2 regions of the Methylomonas sp. ZR1 genome follow, and region 2 is predicted to be linked to the other one. Evidence: riboswitches for the same ligand, from Rfam matches in the RefSeq annotation. Region 2 holds a riboswitch; the other holds the start of a gene.

Evidence for each region. A riboswitch is a leader RNA that binds a small molecule or an ion and turns the genes downstream of it on or off. The one in region 2 is predicted to bind cyclic di-GMP.
Region 1: linked by a shared signal. The riboswitch ahead of DDY07_RS08150 (hypothetical protein) and the one ahead of DDY07_RS23980 (hypothetical protein) in region 2 are both predicted to bind cyclic di-GMP.

Annotation. Positions count from the first base shown of each region.
Region 1 is NZ_RCST01000001.1:1,767,150-1,774,545, forward strand. It holds gene DDY07_RS08100 (cation-translocating P-type ATPase) at 1-496, shown strand, start outside; gene DDY07_RS08105 (hypothetical protein) at 546-872, shown strand; gene DDY07_RS08110 (MerR family DNA-binding protein) at 924-1,328, shown strand; gene DDY07_RS24430 (MerT/CopZ fusion-like heavy metal transport selenoprotein) at 1,426-2,136, shown strand; gene DDY07_RS08125 (hypothetical protein) at 2,154-2,600, shown strand; gene DDY07_RS08130 (D-alanyl-D-alanine carboxypeptidase family protein) at 2,644-3,207, opposite strand; gene DDY07_RS08135 (NTP transferase domain-containing protein) at 3,211-3,801, opposite strand; partial or broken gene DDY07_RS08140 (XdhC family protein) at 3,794-4,060, opposite strand; gene DDY07_RS08145 (hypothetical protein) at 4,249-4,632, opposite strand; cyclic di-GMP riboswitch class I at 5,346-5,420, shown strand; gene DDY07_RS08150 (hypothetical protein) at 5,847-6,596, shown strand; gene DDY07_RS08155 (hypothetical protein) at 6,794-7,396, shown strand, end outside.
Region 2 is NZ_RCST01000001.1:125,403-132,798, forward strand. It holds gene radA (DNA repair protein RadA) at 1-760, shown strand, start outside; gene DDY07_RS23790 (sulfotransferase) at 802-2,454, shown strand; gene DDY07_RS00590 (hypothetical protein) at 2,650-3,417, opposite strand; gene DDY07_RS23980 (hypothetical protein) at 3,517-4,629, opposite strand; cyclic di-GMP riboswitch class I at 4,729-4,813, opposite strand; gene DDY07_RS00600 (hypothetical protein) at 5,191-5,466, shown strand; gene DDY07_RS00605 (hypothetical protein) at 5,491-5,679, shown strand; gene DDY07_RS00610 (ATP-binding protein) at 5,734-7,107, shown strand; gene DDY07_RS00615 (response regulator transcription factor) at 7,085-7,396, shown strand, end outside.

The DNA.
Region 1 (7,396 bases), 1.6 Mb from region 2:
CAAACATTTAGCCATGTTAACCGGCGATAATCGGGTGACGGCCAATAACATCGCGGCCCAAATTGGCATCGATGAGGTACACGCCGAATTATTGCCGGCCGATAAAGTGGAGATAGTCAGTCAAATGGTCGAGAAATACGGCCAGGTAGCGATGATCGGTGATGGTGTCAACGACGCACCGGCGCTGGGACGGGCCAACCTGGGGATTGCCATGGGGGTGTTAGGGTCGGATGCGGCCATCGAGATAGCCGATATTGCTCTGATGGGTGATGACCTTTCCAATCTGCCTTGGCTGATTGGGCATTCCAAAAGAACGCTAGCGATTATTCGACAGAATATTGCTTTTGCGCTGACGATCAAAGCCGTGTTCGCCGTCTTGGCCTTTGCCGGTGTGGCGACCTTATGGGAAGCCATTGCAGCCGATATGGGGGCTTCCTTATTGGTCGTTGCAAACGGATTGAGATTGCTACATCCCAAAAACGTTGCTTTTAAATAGCCTGAGCAACTTTATAGAAACAACTTATAAACTTCTTTTGGAACAAACCATGAAATCAAAATTACTGATTACCCTTTTTCTGGCGCAATATTTACTATCAGGGTGCAGCCTCTTTGATCGGCATGCAATGGCTCCTGATCTTGCCATACAGCATGTAGCACTAGCCAAACACTTCGAAGACGAAGCGAACGAATTGCAGATCAAGATAGAGGAACACAAAAAAATGCTCAGCCAATTTGAGTCAAAAAGCTTTTTATACGGTAGACACGCGAACGATCTTAAAGCGCATAGCCAAGAAGTGATTGATCTTTACCAGCAGGCCGTCACTGCAAATCGTGAAATGGCGGAGTGGGTTCGGGGAACAACGGAGCATTAAATTGGCGATCAGCTTTTGTGGAACTTATAAATCTGAGAAACTTGTAACGGCATGAACCTAACTATTGGCACACTTGCCAAACAAACCGAAGTCACTATCGAGACCATCCGTCACTATCAACGCATCGGCTTATTGACGGAACCCGCGAAACCCGATGGCGGTTATCGAGTTTATTCCGCTGATGCGATTGCCCAGATACGTTTTATCAAACGCGCTCAACAGGCCGGATTTACCTTGAAAGAAATTGCCACCTTGCTATCCCTTGATGGGGCGCACTGTGCTGATGTTCGGCAACTCGCCGAGCAGAAATGCCAGCAGATCGATCAACAAATCAGGGATTTAACGGCACTGCGCCAGGCATTGGGAAGCCTGGTCAACGATTGTCAGCAGACAGCGCCAGCCGCTCATTGCGCTATTCTCGATGCGTTTGGCGATGATACATCAACCAACCTCTAATTTTAAGTAAGACACCACCGGCCACTTGACTCTGTTCTAAACAACAGGGTTTAGACTCCTTGCCAACATTGAACATGGTTTGGCTTAGGAGATTGACATGAATACAGACCCTGAAACACCCATTTACACACCGTCATGGTTAGGTATCGGCGCTCTCTTGGCCGCTATAGGGGCTTCGGCATGCTGTGTCGGGCCTTTTTTACTTTTATCTTTAGGTATTGGTGGCGCATGGATGAGTACGTTGACGGCACTGGAACCGGTCCGTCCATTTTTCATCATCCTGACCGTGGTCTTTATGGCGTTAGGGTATCGAAAACTTTATCTAATGCCTCAACGCTGTGAGGAAGGTGAAAGCTGCGCCACATTCGACATCCAGCGCCGACAACGCCTGATGTTTTGGTTGGGTTCAGCATTCATTTTGAGTCTGCTGGCCTTTCCCTGGTTAGCGCCTTTTTTCGTGGCTTGAGAGGATCTCGATATGACAATTAATTCTGGATTGTTACTGGTAAGCTTGTTGTTACCGGCCACTTTATGGATGCCAATGGCCTATGCTGAAACCACAGTGGCACAGCCAAACCAACAACAAACGGTTACACTGAAGTTAGAGAATATGACCTGCGCCATGTGCACAGTCACCATCAAGAAAGCCTTACAGAAAGTCGAAGGCGTGCAAACAGTGGCTATCGATTACGATGCCAAAACGGCCGTGGTTACTTTCGATAGCCAAAAAACCAATAGCGTCGCCTTGATCAAAGCCACGACAGATGCCGGTTATCGGGGTTCCCTGGTCACACCTATTACCCGATAAAGCCGAGGATACGGTCTATGTCTGATTGCTGCCCAAGTACATCCACCAAAACCAAACAGAATTGTCCTGAATGCGGCTCCACTTGTAAAAGTGTCGATATGTCTACGCTTTTTCATCAGGTCAGGTTTCCCGAGAATCAGTCAATCATCACTGACAGCTATTATTTTTGCCCTGTCAAAAAATGCTCAGTTGGGTACTTTTCCAGCGTGGGCAACACTATTCCCAAGCAGCAATTAAGAAGCTATCAAGCCATTCAAAACGACGCGCTTTGTTACTGTTTTGATATTGACGCCGAGCAGTATTTATCGGCGTTAAAAAATCAACGGGCAGAACCGATCAAAGCTTTCGTCATGCAACGTACTCAAGCCGGGGAATGTGCTTGTGAAATTAGAAACCCATCAGGCCAATGCTGTTTAGCGAATTTCAAGCGTTTAGAAAATGAGCACAATACAGATGTCAAGTGATCGCTATAAACCAGCCGTTCGGAGAACTGACTTTTTATATTTTTCACAGACTGCTTTTGGCCGACAGCCGTCCCCGATAACACCAATGCCAAGGCTCGTAAACATACCCGAAGCGGTTATCGCGCGGGAATGACAGAAAAAATTGAAAGCGTTTTGCGTTGCTTGATAGCCACTGAAAAGCAGCCGTTTGTTCGAACCGTTCGCCCAGCTCCGGGCAGTCGTCGCTGCCAATATCGATAGCATGACCGGTATGGTGTTCGCTGTAACCGGGCGGGGCCAAGACACGCAGAATCTCGTCGATAGTTTGGCCCTTCCCGAGCTTGCGCCGAATAATGTCGGCTTGATAATCCGCGCTGCGAAAGGCCGAGACCATCAATAGCGTAATGCCCTCCTCGGCAGCGGCTTGTTTCAATGCGTGCCATGCAACGGCCGCTTCCGCCGTGAGATAATACGCTCTGCCTTGCGGCGTGGTTTCCGCGACGATCAACTCTAAAGGCTCGCGGCATAATGCCAAACCTCTACCTGCCGGCAGTTCTTCCGGAATGCCTAGTTCGATGAATAGCTCGCGAATACGCTGTAAGTAGGCGTCAAGCGGTTGGGCAATCATGGGCTACATCTCATTGAGTGCATGCAAGCGCTGGTAATCGCTCGAGGTGTCGACATCCAGTTCCGCTTCCCGCAACGGCACTTTTACCAGCGTGTCCTCGAAGCGCAGTAACAAGGGCTTGGCTCCCCGGTCGCCGGTCAAGCTGGCTAGCTGGGGAAAATAAGCAGCCGGAAACACCGCCGGTACGCCAAACGACTCCGCATACTGACTAACCACAATACGCTCCGGCGCGTTTTGCCAAGCGCTAAGCAAACTTTGCAGATGCGCGGCGCTAATCAAGGGTTGATCGCACAGCATCAACAATACCGCGCTAGCTGAGTCCGGCACAGCCTGGATACCAGCCCGAATCGAACCGGCCATACCGTCCGCCCAACTCGGATTCAATACCACTTTGCTGCCGCTCAAATCGACCGCGGCTTTTATCGCCTCAGCATTTGCGCCCAATACCACCAACGTCCGCTCCGCCAACACGGCTTGCGCATTGACAAGCGCATGCGCCAGTAATGGACGCTCCTGCCAAATCAGTAATTGCTTGGGACTGCCCATCCGGCTGGAGGCACCGGCCGCCACGATGACGGCATGCACATTATCCATGGCTGCAGGCATGTTTGAGCGCAACCGGCTCTTTCCCCAGTTGCCAGCCGCTACGACCGTTGAGCTGGGTCTGAATGCCGGCCACTATCGACAAGGCAATTTCTTCCGGAGTTTGCGCGCCGATGTCCAAACCGAACGGGCGGAATACCCGTTCGACTATCAGTGCCGCGTTGTCGCCCAAGCTGTGCAGCAGCCGCTGCTTGCGATGCACCGGACCCAGCAAACCGACCAACTCGCCGGTTTGGGTAATCAACATGCGCGCGGTGGCCTTTTGGTAGGTCGAGCCAAAGGTTTGTTGCCAAAAATTGGCGTGCGTTTTTTAGTGGATGATTCCTGCACTGACTATTCCTATAAAGAGATTGCCGCTCGAGCAGTTAAAAACTGACCAGGGTTTTGTCCGCGACTTATTGACGGCCTCCAAGCACAAAATGCATAAGGTGTGGAAACTCAAGCCTTGGCTTTTTTATCCTTGCGGATGCCCCGGACCGCATACGTCCTGGCTTTATCTTTGGCGGTTTCCGCAAAGAAGGTCTTCCAGATCTCGCAGCCTCTATCGGCAATTGCCACCGAAATATCCTTAAATAAACTGATACCTTCCAGCACCATTGTCGGGGTAAAACCATAATCGTGGGTTAGGTAGTAACTGATGCTCATCAGATAGGTTTTTTCTCTGCTCATGAGCTTGATCAGCCGTTGCTTTTGTTTATCGTAGACATAGTAAGAGGTCAGCGCCAGCAGGCTCAGGCCAAAAAATTTCGTCCACAACAAAATGTAGGCATCGTCTTCATAGAGCTTCTGACCCTTGTTCAAAATGGCATCGGTTTTATTCATATCTATCCTCGGTGAAAGTGTCGGGCATCTTAATTTAAGTTTGAAAATTTTGTGTTGGAAATATTGGATAGTGTCGTCATAACACAGCCGCCCAAAGCGCAATACCGCGTAACTACAAGGCTGGCAAGAACCAAGCGGTGTTTTTAGCTTAACCAGTAGCTATGCCATGCCATCGCCTTAAATGCAAAAAATGCCTTTTCCACCTGATGGCAAAGGCGATTAGAGGAATCAACCTTTTCTGGGACAGAGTGATTTTCGTCAGCAATTGGCAGATGACTAAAGCTCCGGCGAGGCTGGTCGTCGATTGCCGACGAAGTCATGATACGCATGAGAACGTTGGATTTTTATTTCGGAATTCGTTCCCAACCTTCGTTCCAGCACCCTGATTTTTAAGCAGCCAGCTTGGTATATCACTACCCGAACTTATGACTTTTACCCTTACGGCGCAAACTCAAAGCTGCCACCCAAAATCTCTTAAATAAAATAAGGGATATAACCCAAAATACGCGAAATAACACACCCTGCATAGCGTTATAGCCATCTAAAACCCCAGAAAACCGCCACACTTATTACTACTCCACCCTATCAAATAAAACAGCTTATCCCATTGTTTTATATGAACATAGCCATAGAAAAGCACTACAAATCCACGCTTAAATATATTTTGGCGCACGTTTTGCATTACAAATAGTGCTGCACCCTCCTGGGCGCAGCCACCAAGTCGCCACACTCGTCGCAAGGCGGGGCCGGAAAGCTGCGGATCTGATTCAGATAGTCGAGCTGCCTCTTATGAGCGGGTAAGAGAAGGGTCTAGCCGGTCGAGATTCATACACCGACAACTACCCATAGCGCTCGCTCACTGGTCAGGAATAGTTTGTTGTATCACCTGATTAGCTAAACCCGTTGTTTAACTCACTACGCAAGCAAGCCCGGTATTTAAAACTCTTTGGACGGTCTCTCTCGCAACCATAGCGTAGCGTGATCAATTCAGGAATATTGAAATACATAGCGGTTTTAAGGCTGTTCAAATTGCGCGGGAAGCCATCGGCCCAGCACTTACCGTACACAAAGGACCGGAAAGTAAGAGCCTGGCATCGCGGCATCCGGCGTAAGTGCGCTAGGCAACGACTCGCAAAGGGAATTGCGAAACATTGAATGTCGCCGGTAAAACCTACCGGTAAAAATCTTCGTCTTACTATGAAAGGAATTGAAATATGTCTGTTAACACGAAACATGCGCCTGCCTTGAAAAAGGTGGCTGCAACACTTGCTATTTCACTTTTAGGCCTCGGCAATGTACAAGCCGAGACCGTAAACGGCACCATCTATAAAACCGTCGACCCGGTTCACGGCGCCGGTACCACAATCGATTTCTATTCGTTCTCCTTGTCATCGGCTGCCAATGTGATAATCGATGTCCTGGCGAATGAAGGCTACGCAGCGGGCTGGGGCGCGCATCCCGGCGCGTATGTCGATATAAACGGCGACGGCGAACTAACACTGGCAGATAGCCAATTCCGCATTTTTCAGGACACAGTCTCACTGACTACCGAAATCGTCAGCGGTGACGACAGTCCAGCCTACACCATACCCGGCAATACCGGCGGATGGGCCGATGGCAGCTTGTTGAGCCGAGACTCCTATCTGGCTACTGCATTGGACGTGGGCAATTACATTATTGCTTTTGGCGATTACTCTCTGACCATCGAAGAAGCCGTACTGGGCTTCAACAAGGGCGACACCATCACCGGTGCGACCGGCGTCAACCCGATAACGGGCGCCACCGGTCAAGATCATTTCGACTATCAAATTACCCTGACCGCCACTGACTACGTCACAGGAGCCAGCCTGCCTTTGACCATAACCGGCGAGGGTGTTAGCGCAGTGCCGGTGCCAGGGGCCGTTTGGTTATTCGGTTCTGCACTAATGGGATTCGGTGTATTCGGCAAACGCCGCACCGCGTAAACCCCGGCAAACAAGAGCGAAAAGGTCAGCCGACATCAGCTGTCGACTCACCCCTCGCAATGCATGTCTAAATCCTTTGGAGATGTCTATCTTTTGGCTGCCAGGCCCGAAATACTCAGACAAATCCAAATTAAACAGCAACTTAAATCTACCACAATCGTAAACAACGATGTGGTAGATATTGGAGACACTCAAAAATGAACATCGATTTACAAACTATTTTTAAAATCACCCTATCCTCCGCCGCGCTAACCCTTGCCGTTGCTCAACCTGCTGCGGCGGCTTGGTCAGGTGCCGATAACACTCTCGAGCTGGGCACCAGCATCTCAAACCCCAGTTTTAATTCCAGCAATTTGGGCTTCGCGGGCAATCCGTCTCTGTCCAATGATGGCTGGGGCATGCAAGGGGCATTTACCAACTTTTATTTAAGCTCATCAGCCCAATCCGTGACTGTCGACGCGCGTTCGTCCGCGGCAAACTTTCCGGCTTTTTCAATTTTCAGAACCAATGTGGCTTATTCGGGTGAAACGGTCGGCGTCGATACACCGGCCGAGCTAACCGGCCAAATTCACAAATTTAACTCGGTCGGCCAAGCCGGCGATCCAGGCATAATGTGGGCAACCGGCGCGGACGGCATTGTCGAAACCCTGGGCTACGTCAGCTCCTCAAGCAAAAACTACGTTAACTCTTTCGGCGGTGTCATCGACTCCGGCGCCCACGATGTCAGTATCGACGACCTGTATGAAACCGGCGTATCCGGCACTATAGGCGTCACCGGCAACCCTGCTTTTGCCAACACC
Region 2 (7,396 bases):
CAAACGTACCGGCGTGTCGTTTTTCATGGTCGGCCATGTGACCAAGGATCAATCGTTGGCCGGGCCCATGACCTTGAGCCATATCGTCGATGCGCAAGTGGTGTTGTCGTCCACCGACGATTCGCGCTTTAGAGTGTTGCGCGCCGACAAGAATCGCTTCGGCAGCGTCGGCGAACTGGGTTTTTTCGCGATGGAAAGCAGTGGCTTGAAGGAAGTGAAAAACCCGTCGGCGATGTTTTTATCGAGAGCGGAAAAGCCCTCGCCGGGTAGCGTGGTGACTGTGCTGTGGGAAGGCACCCGGCCCTTGCTGGTGGAGATTCAGGCCCTGGTCACCGAAAGTCAGTACGGCAATCCGCGCCGGTTGGCGGTGGGTTTGGATCAAAACCGGCTAGCCATGTTGCTGGCGGTGTTGTCGCGCCACGGCGGGATTTTTACCGGCAACGACGAGATTTACGCCAATGTGGTCGGCGGTATCAAGGTGTCCGAAACCAGTACCGACCTGGCAATTATGGTCGGTGTGGTCTCCAGCCTGCGCGACCGGATTATTCCTTACGACACGGTGTTCTTCGGCGAGGTGGGTTTAAACGGTGAGATTCGCCCGGTCGCCAACGGTCACGCTAGGCTCAACGAGGCGGCCAAGCACGGTTTTAAACGGGCCATCATCCCGAAAAGCAACAAACCCAAGGATCCGGTGAAAAACTTGCAAATTCATGCAGTCAGTAACATTCAAGAAGCGCTGGCCGTGCTGGCGGATTTATAATTGCTGCCCATAATCAATGCCAAACTTCGTCAGGGAACGATATGAAAAACACAGCAGTCGTCAACGCTAAATTTGGCCGTAACGATCCGTGCCCATGCGGCAGCGGCAAGAAATACAAAGCCTGTTGTCTAAAACTGGCCGAAGCGGCGGCGAGGCCGGTTATACCCAGTGTGGACGACGCCTTAAAGCAAGCCTGGCAAGCCGTGGCCCGGCGCGATATGGCGGGTACGTTGCATGGGTTTCGGCAAGTGTTAGCGATCCAACCCAATCATGCGGAAGCACTGGCCGGATTGGGACAGGCTTTGTGTTGGCAGCAGCAGCGCCGGGAAGGCTTAGCCTATCTACAGCAGGCCGCTCTTCAACTGGAAATCGACGCTCAGCAAACCCGCAATATCCGTTTTATGCTGGAGCTGGCCGAACAATTGCATCACTGGGGCGATCTGGATACCGCGCTGAAACTGACCGAATTGGCGGTTAAGCTGGAACCTGAAAATCCTGCCGCACTGAATAATCGCGCCCTGTATTTGACGCGGGTTAATCGATTCGAAGAGGCTTTGCCGTTTGCCAGCAAGGTTTGCGAATTACGCCCCGACGATCCAGCCTGCAATAACATGCTGGCGGTGTTGGAGGCGCATTTAAACCGATTGCCGGCAGCCAAGCAGCGCTTTCAGACCGTAATAGCCGCTAATCGCAATATGCAGCAGACTGCACGTGCCTGGCAGGAGTTGGTAGGGGTGCTGGATAAGCTGGAAGAATATGAAGCATCGTTTGCGGCTTGCCAGCAAGCTAAGGCTTTGTATAAGCAATTACCTGAAATCAGCTCGCTTGACGCCGGACAAGTGTTTCGTGCGATTCAACGTAACAAGCAGGGCTTTGATCAGGCGTTATTGCATCGATGGGCGCTAAGCGACTTTGCCGATAACTTACCGGTGCCGACGTTTCTGCTGGGCTTTTTGCGTTCCGGCACGACGTTGACCGAGCAAGTACTGGCGGCGCACCCCGAGGTGTTTACCTCCGATGAAAATGATCTGATTCATGGTTTGATTCAAGAGCTGCAAAGGTTGAGTGGTGTGCGAGAAGACATTCCGGCCGCCCTCCGCCAGCTTGGTCTGGATGATGTCCGGAAGTTACGTGCGTACTATTGGCGGCGGGTTGGCGAAGAATACGGCGCGGATGCGTTGAATAAATGCTTTATCGATAAAGTGGCGCTGAATAGTATCGATATAGGCTTGATTAGCTGCCTATTTCCGGAGGCCAGGATTATCTTTGCGCTACGCGATCCGCGCGATGTGTGTCTGAGTTGCTTTCAACAGGCGTTTAAGCCGTCTAGCGTGACAGTCAATCTACTGAGCTGGGAAGGTGTCGCCAAGCAATATGCCGCTGTGATGGATCTGTGGCTGTACATGAAGCCGATGATGCAGCCGCGTTATATGGAATTGCGTTACGAGGACACGGTTAACGATTTCGAAAACAGTTTTCGCCGGGTGTTTGAGTTATTGGATTTGGAGTGGGTGGCCGAAGTTAGCGCGTTTCACGAGAAGGCTAAGGGCCGTTACATTGCCACGCCGAGTTTTGCCGCTGTCGCTCAGCCGATTTATTCGCGCTCGGTGGCGCGTTGGCAGCATTATGAAAGTTTTTACGAACCCGTGTTGCCGATCTTGGCGCCGTATATCGATGCGTTCGGTTACGAATGAAGCGAATGGGCAGGGTTGTTCAAGCTTTTTGATCAAGCAGGCTAGATTCTAGCGGATGTAGAAGTGGAGCTTCCGTGCCCCCGGTCATCCTTGACCGACACCGATCCAATTTCTTGCTGATTAACCTGGCCCTTGATCACACTGGTAATTAAGGGCGCCGGGTTAAAAATCAGCTTTAAGTGACATAGATACGTCTCAGACGTTTTCTGTGGTTTTGCGTTTGCCGAAACCGACTAAGCCGGCCATCGCGCTACCGAACAGCCAAACTGCACCCGGCACGGGTACCGGTGATGCGGCGGCGGAGATGGTAGCGGTATAGGCCAGATTGGCGCCGCCTACCGTGCCGTCGTAACCACCCAAAATCAGTGTGTAAGTACCGGCAGTCAGGAAACGGGTCAGCGTCGCGGTGGCGGTGGTGCCTTGAGTGGCTGCGAAGGCCCAGGCGTTTGCGTCAACCAAACCCAGCGTTGTGCCAAGTGGGCTGGCAGCCATGGGATTTAGAGCACCGTTGTTCAGGTATTCTTGATGACGACTGCTGCTACCCGCGGTATCCCAGCCGCTCCACAAACCAAAAGCCGGGCGCAGATTGGAGCCGTCCGACGATACGGTGATAGTCACTTCTGCGTCGGCATGCAGTTCAAACAAACCGTAATCGGCGGTATGCCCCCAGTTTGTCGCGCCGTCTTTATAAGCTTTGGCGCCCATGCCTATGCCGTGGCCGCTGGCGGTTTGCGAGTTGGCAACGCCGCCGTCATTGTGGATCATCGCTACCCAGGTGGCGGGCAAATTGCCAATATAGCCTGGATCGCCGGCAGACCATGGGCCTGCGGCAGAACCGTCCGGTAAGGGATCTCCGGAAGCTAAATTGTAGGTTACGTGAGCGCTAGCCATGCCGCTGATCGACATTAACGCGCCCATGGCGCCGGCTAATGCTAGTTTCTTAAAGGTTAAGTTTGCAGTCATTTTGGATCTCTATCGAATCAAATATATGAGTGTAAGCCTGTTGTTAAACAGTGCTTGGTGAGGAGATTACCGTTGTTTGGCGGCAATCCCGCTGGGTAATTAAGCCGCTAGTGCTTGTTTGCGGCGGCCGAAACCGATCAAGCCGGCCATCGCGCTGCCGAACAGCCAGACTGCGCCTGGAACAGGCACTGCCGAAGTGGTAACCAGTACGTCGTAGGTTACGCCATCGAGCGCGCCGCCACCGTGCGCGCCTACAACCAAGGTATAAAAGCCATTGGTGTGCAACCCGGGTGTGCCTGTGGCATTCCACTCGGCTTGGTCGAACACAAACGAGTAGAACAAGGTGTCGGAAGTGCTGCTCATGCTGGCTGTCCAGATAGCTTCGCCCAAGCTTGAGCCTTGCAGGCCCGTTTCGCCGATTGTGGCAGCCGCGTTACGGTCAGATGTGGAACTGCTGTCCACATTGCGATACAGGGCCACGTCCAATAAGCCGTTAAATTGGCTGTAATCGGCGTCGTTTTTCACGGTAATGGTGGTTTTGATATTGCCCGCGCTGGCGCAGTTAGCGCTTGCTGTGTTTGCGCCGCAGCTAATATGAATCAAGCCATAGTCCAGTCCCAGGCCGGTTGATGCCGAATTGCCTGCTACCGCTAAGTAAGGATGGTCGCCATCAGCCGGTAGGTCGGCCATGATGGTGCCCCAGGTGGCGGCGTTGGTGCCGCCGTTTTTGTCCGAGTAAGCTTTCCACAAGCTACCGATAGTGTTGGTGCCGAAGCTAGGGTTTGAGCTAATAAGGTTTGCTGTCAGTGCGCCATCGTTGTCTGTAGCGCTGGAGCCGGTATGTAATTCGCGTTTGGTGAAACCTGTAGCTGTTGTATGCTGACCTGAATACCACATATAGGGCAGGTTGCCTGCTACTTCTGTGGCTGTCTCAGCCGCGGTACCTGTGCCCGGAATTAAGGTGTTCGCGTTTAAGTCGCCGACTGTATAAACGTTGGTACCGTTGGCGACTCTATTGGTGCCGTTGGAGTTTGCAGATACACCGTCTGTACCGTTGATGCTGTTGGCGATGCCGAAGCCGATGGCGGAGTTACCGGAGGCTACTGTGCCCGCGCCGGTCAGGTTGTAGTAAGAGTGCGCGAATGCTTGACTGGAAACAGCCGCCAGGCCAGTTGTCAAAATAGCTGCTATAGCCGTTTTATGAAAGATCATGATCGTCCTCTTTGTTATTGGAATTAAAGGTAACAGCGAAACTGACAAAACTTGACCAACAGCAGCGAGCCAAACTTTGCCCTCGCCCATGGCGCGCATGGGGGCAATCCGGCCTTCTTTAAATCGTTTTTTAAGAACCGTGATTTTCCGGCCCCGCCTCACGACGGGTGTGGCAAAGCTTGCTTTCAGAGATTTGCTCATTCCGCCAGCGGCAGACATGGCAGGGATAGAGACCTACTAACCGCTTTTCGGAAAGCAAACCACGAAGCAAGTACACTAGTTAAAGCGAATAGTGGGCCAACTTAATAAAATATATAAATATCATTGTATTGCTGCTTATTTTGCCTGGGATGGCATGAGTGAGCTGCGGGCGAAATTCAGCGAAATAGCTCATACGCTTATTTTAAATAACACAGTTCAATTGCTGGGAAATAATCCCCGCTTGGTGGTGAAGTTTGTTTTGGTGGATTTGATTAGGAATTTCTTTCTTTTCTAGTCGTTTATTGTTAGGTTGTTGCGCCGCTCATTGGGTTGGCACGAGATTTTTCAGTGGAGAGATGTATGCAAAAAACCGATAAAACCCCGCTGTGGGTGTTCCTGGCCCTGTCCAGTATAGAAACCCGCAAAGGCGCGTTACTGTTGATCTGGAGTAGTATTGTTTTTACTCTTTACTGTGTGCCTTGGCCGCTCTATTTCGATGGCAATGGCTGGGTTGCCAAATTATTTTTGATCGACGATTGGGAATGGTTTGCGATGATGCTGCCTATGACGTTTTGGTACTGGCTGAGCATGAGATGGGTGGATAAAAACGGCGGCTGGCGTTTGGCTGGTGCGTGATATGCCGCACTATTTTTTGGAGGCATGATTCGTCAGATCGTGACGCTTGTTCCTAAAAGATTAGCTCGTAGATTATCTTTCGATCTTGTAAGCGGCGAGCTTGATTCCGTATTTGCTCTGGCACCTAGTGGTTGGAGTGAAGGTTGCTATCAAAAATCGATTGAATACTTAGGTGGCCGCCATCCAGGTTTGATCGGCTTTCCACCTTGGTAAGCAAGCGCCGGTAGTATCTAGCGGCGATGCTTTCTTCAATTTAGTGTTGTTTCTATGCTTTCACACATTCTGCCTAAAGCCGAAATATCCATTCGCGAAAACCTGCGGTGGTTATACATTCTTAGAAATTTGATGCTGTTTGCCGTTACGGTGGCGGTGTTTATTGCGGTGAACGGCCTGGGTATTAATTTGCCTCAAAACCAGCTGTGGCTGGCGATTTTTGCGATTTCCATACTCAATCTGTACACCTGGCTGCGGCTGAGAACCCCGGAAGAAGTTACCGAGCACGAGATTTTTTCGCAAATATGCATGGATGTACTGGCGTTGGCCTATTTACTTTATTTGACCGGCGGCGCGTCAAACCCGATCATTTGGGTGTTTCTGCTGCCTTTGATTGTAACTGCCATCATGCTGCCGCAGGCTTATGCCTGGAATATGGTGATCATTACCTCCTGCGTGTATACGGTGCTGATTGCCTACAACGTACCCTTGCCGGCAGTCGAGCCGCACATGGCCCATCCGGCGATGACGGAGATGACGCCGGAAATGAGCCTGCAAATGCATTTGATGAACGACCGGCGTTATTTCAATCTGCATGTATTCGGTATGTGGTTTGGTTTTGTGTTTAGCGCCGGCTTAGTCGCTTTTTTTGTGGTCGAACTGTCCAAGACCTTGAAAGAGCGGGAGCGTAATTTAGCGGATGCCCGCGAGAGTGCGCTACGCGACGAGCGCGTGGTGTCCCTAGGCACCTTGGCGGCCAGCGCCGCGCATGATATGGGTACGCCGCTGGGGACGATCGCCATTTTGACGCATGAGATGGCGGAAGAGCTGTCGGCGCATCGCTATCCGGATCTGCATCAGAAACTGATGATTGTGCAGCAGCAGATTGATCGCTGCAAACAAGCTTTGTCGGTGATGTCGGCCTCCGCCGGCGAGATGCGGGCGGAATCCGGCAAGGTGATGCTGGTGAGCGAATATATCGATGAAGTATTAGGCCAGTGGCGCACGCATAAAGCCGCTACCCGGCTCAAGCTATTTATTTCGCCGAATGTGGATATGGAAGCGCGCGTGATTGCGGAACGTACGGTGACTCACTCCATCATTAATATCCTAAATAACGCTGCCGAGGCATCGCCGGTCGATGCGGGCATCGAGTTTCATGTGGAATGGGATGACGAAACACTAAACTTGAAAATCCGGGATTTCGGTCCAGGCTTGCCGGCTGAATTTATCGAGTTTGCAGGGCACCAACCGGTCAAGAGCAATAAGCAAGGTATGGGAGTTGGCTTGTTTTTGACTTATACCACTATCAAGCGACTCGGCGGTAAAATACAGTTCAGTAATTTAGAGTCGGGCGGTGCTTGCGTTGAAATCAGTTTGCCGCTTTTAGCTAAGGAGAGTATGCATGAACCAATTACCTATGGATAAGCCCAATTTATTGCTTGTCGATGATGACGTCACCTTTTGTTCGGTGTTGAAGCCGGCGTTGGAAAAGCGCAATTTTCAAGTGACTGTCGCCAATGATGTTGATACGGCAATGAAACTGGCGGAGCAAACCGAGCCTGAATACGCGGTAATCGACTTGCGGATAGGTTTTGACTCCGGTTTGGAAATGGTCAAGAAACTGATTTCTTTAGATGACAATACCCAAATCGTCATGCTGACCGGCTTTGCCAGTATTGCCACTGCGGTGGAGGCTATCAAATTGGGCGCGATT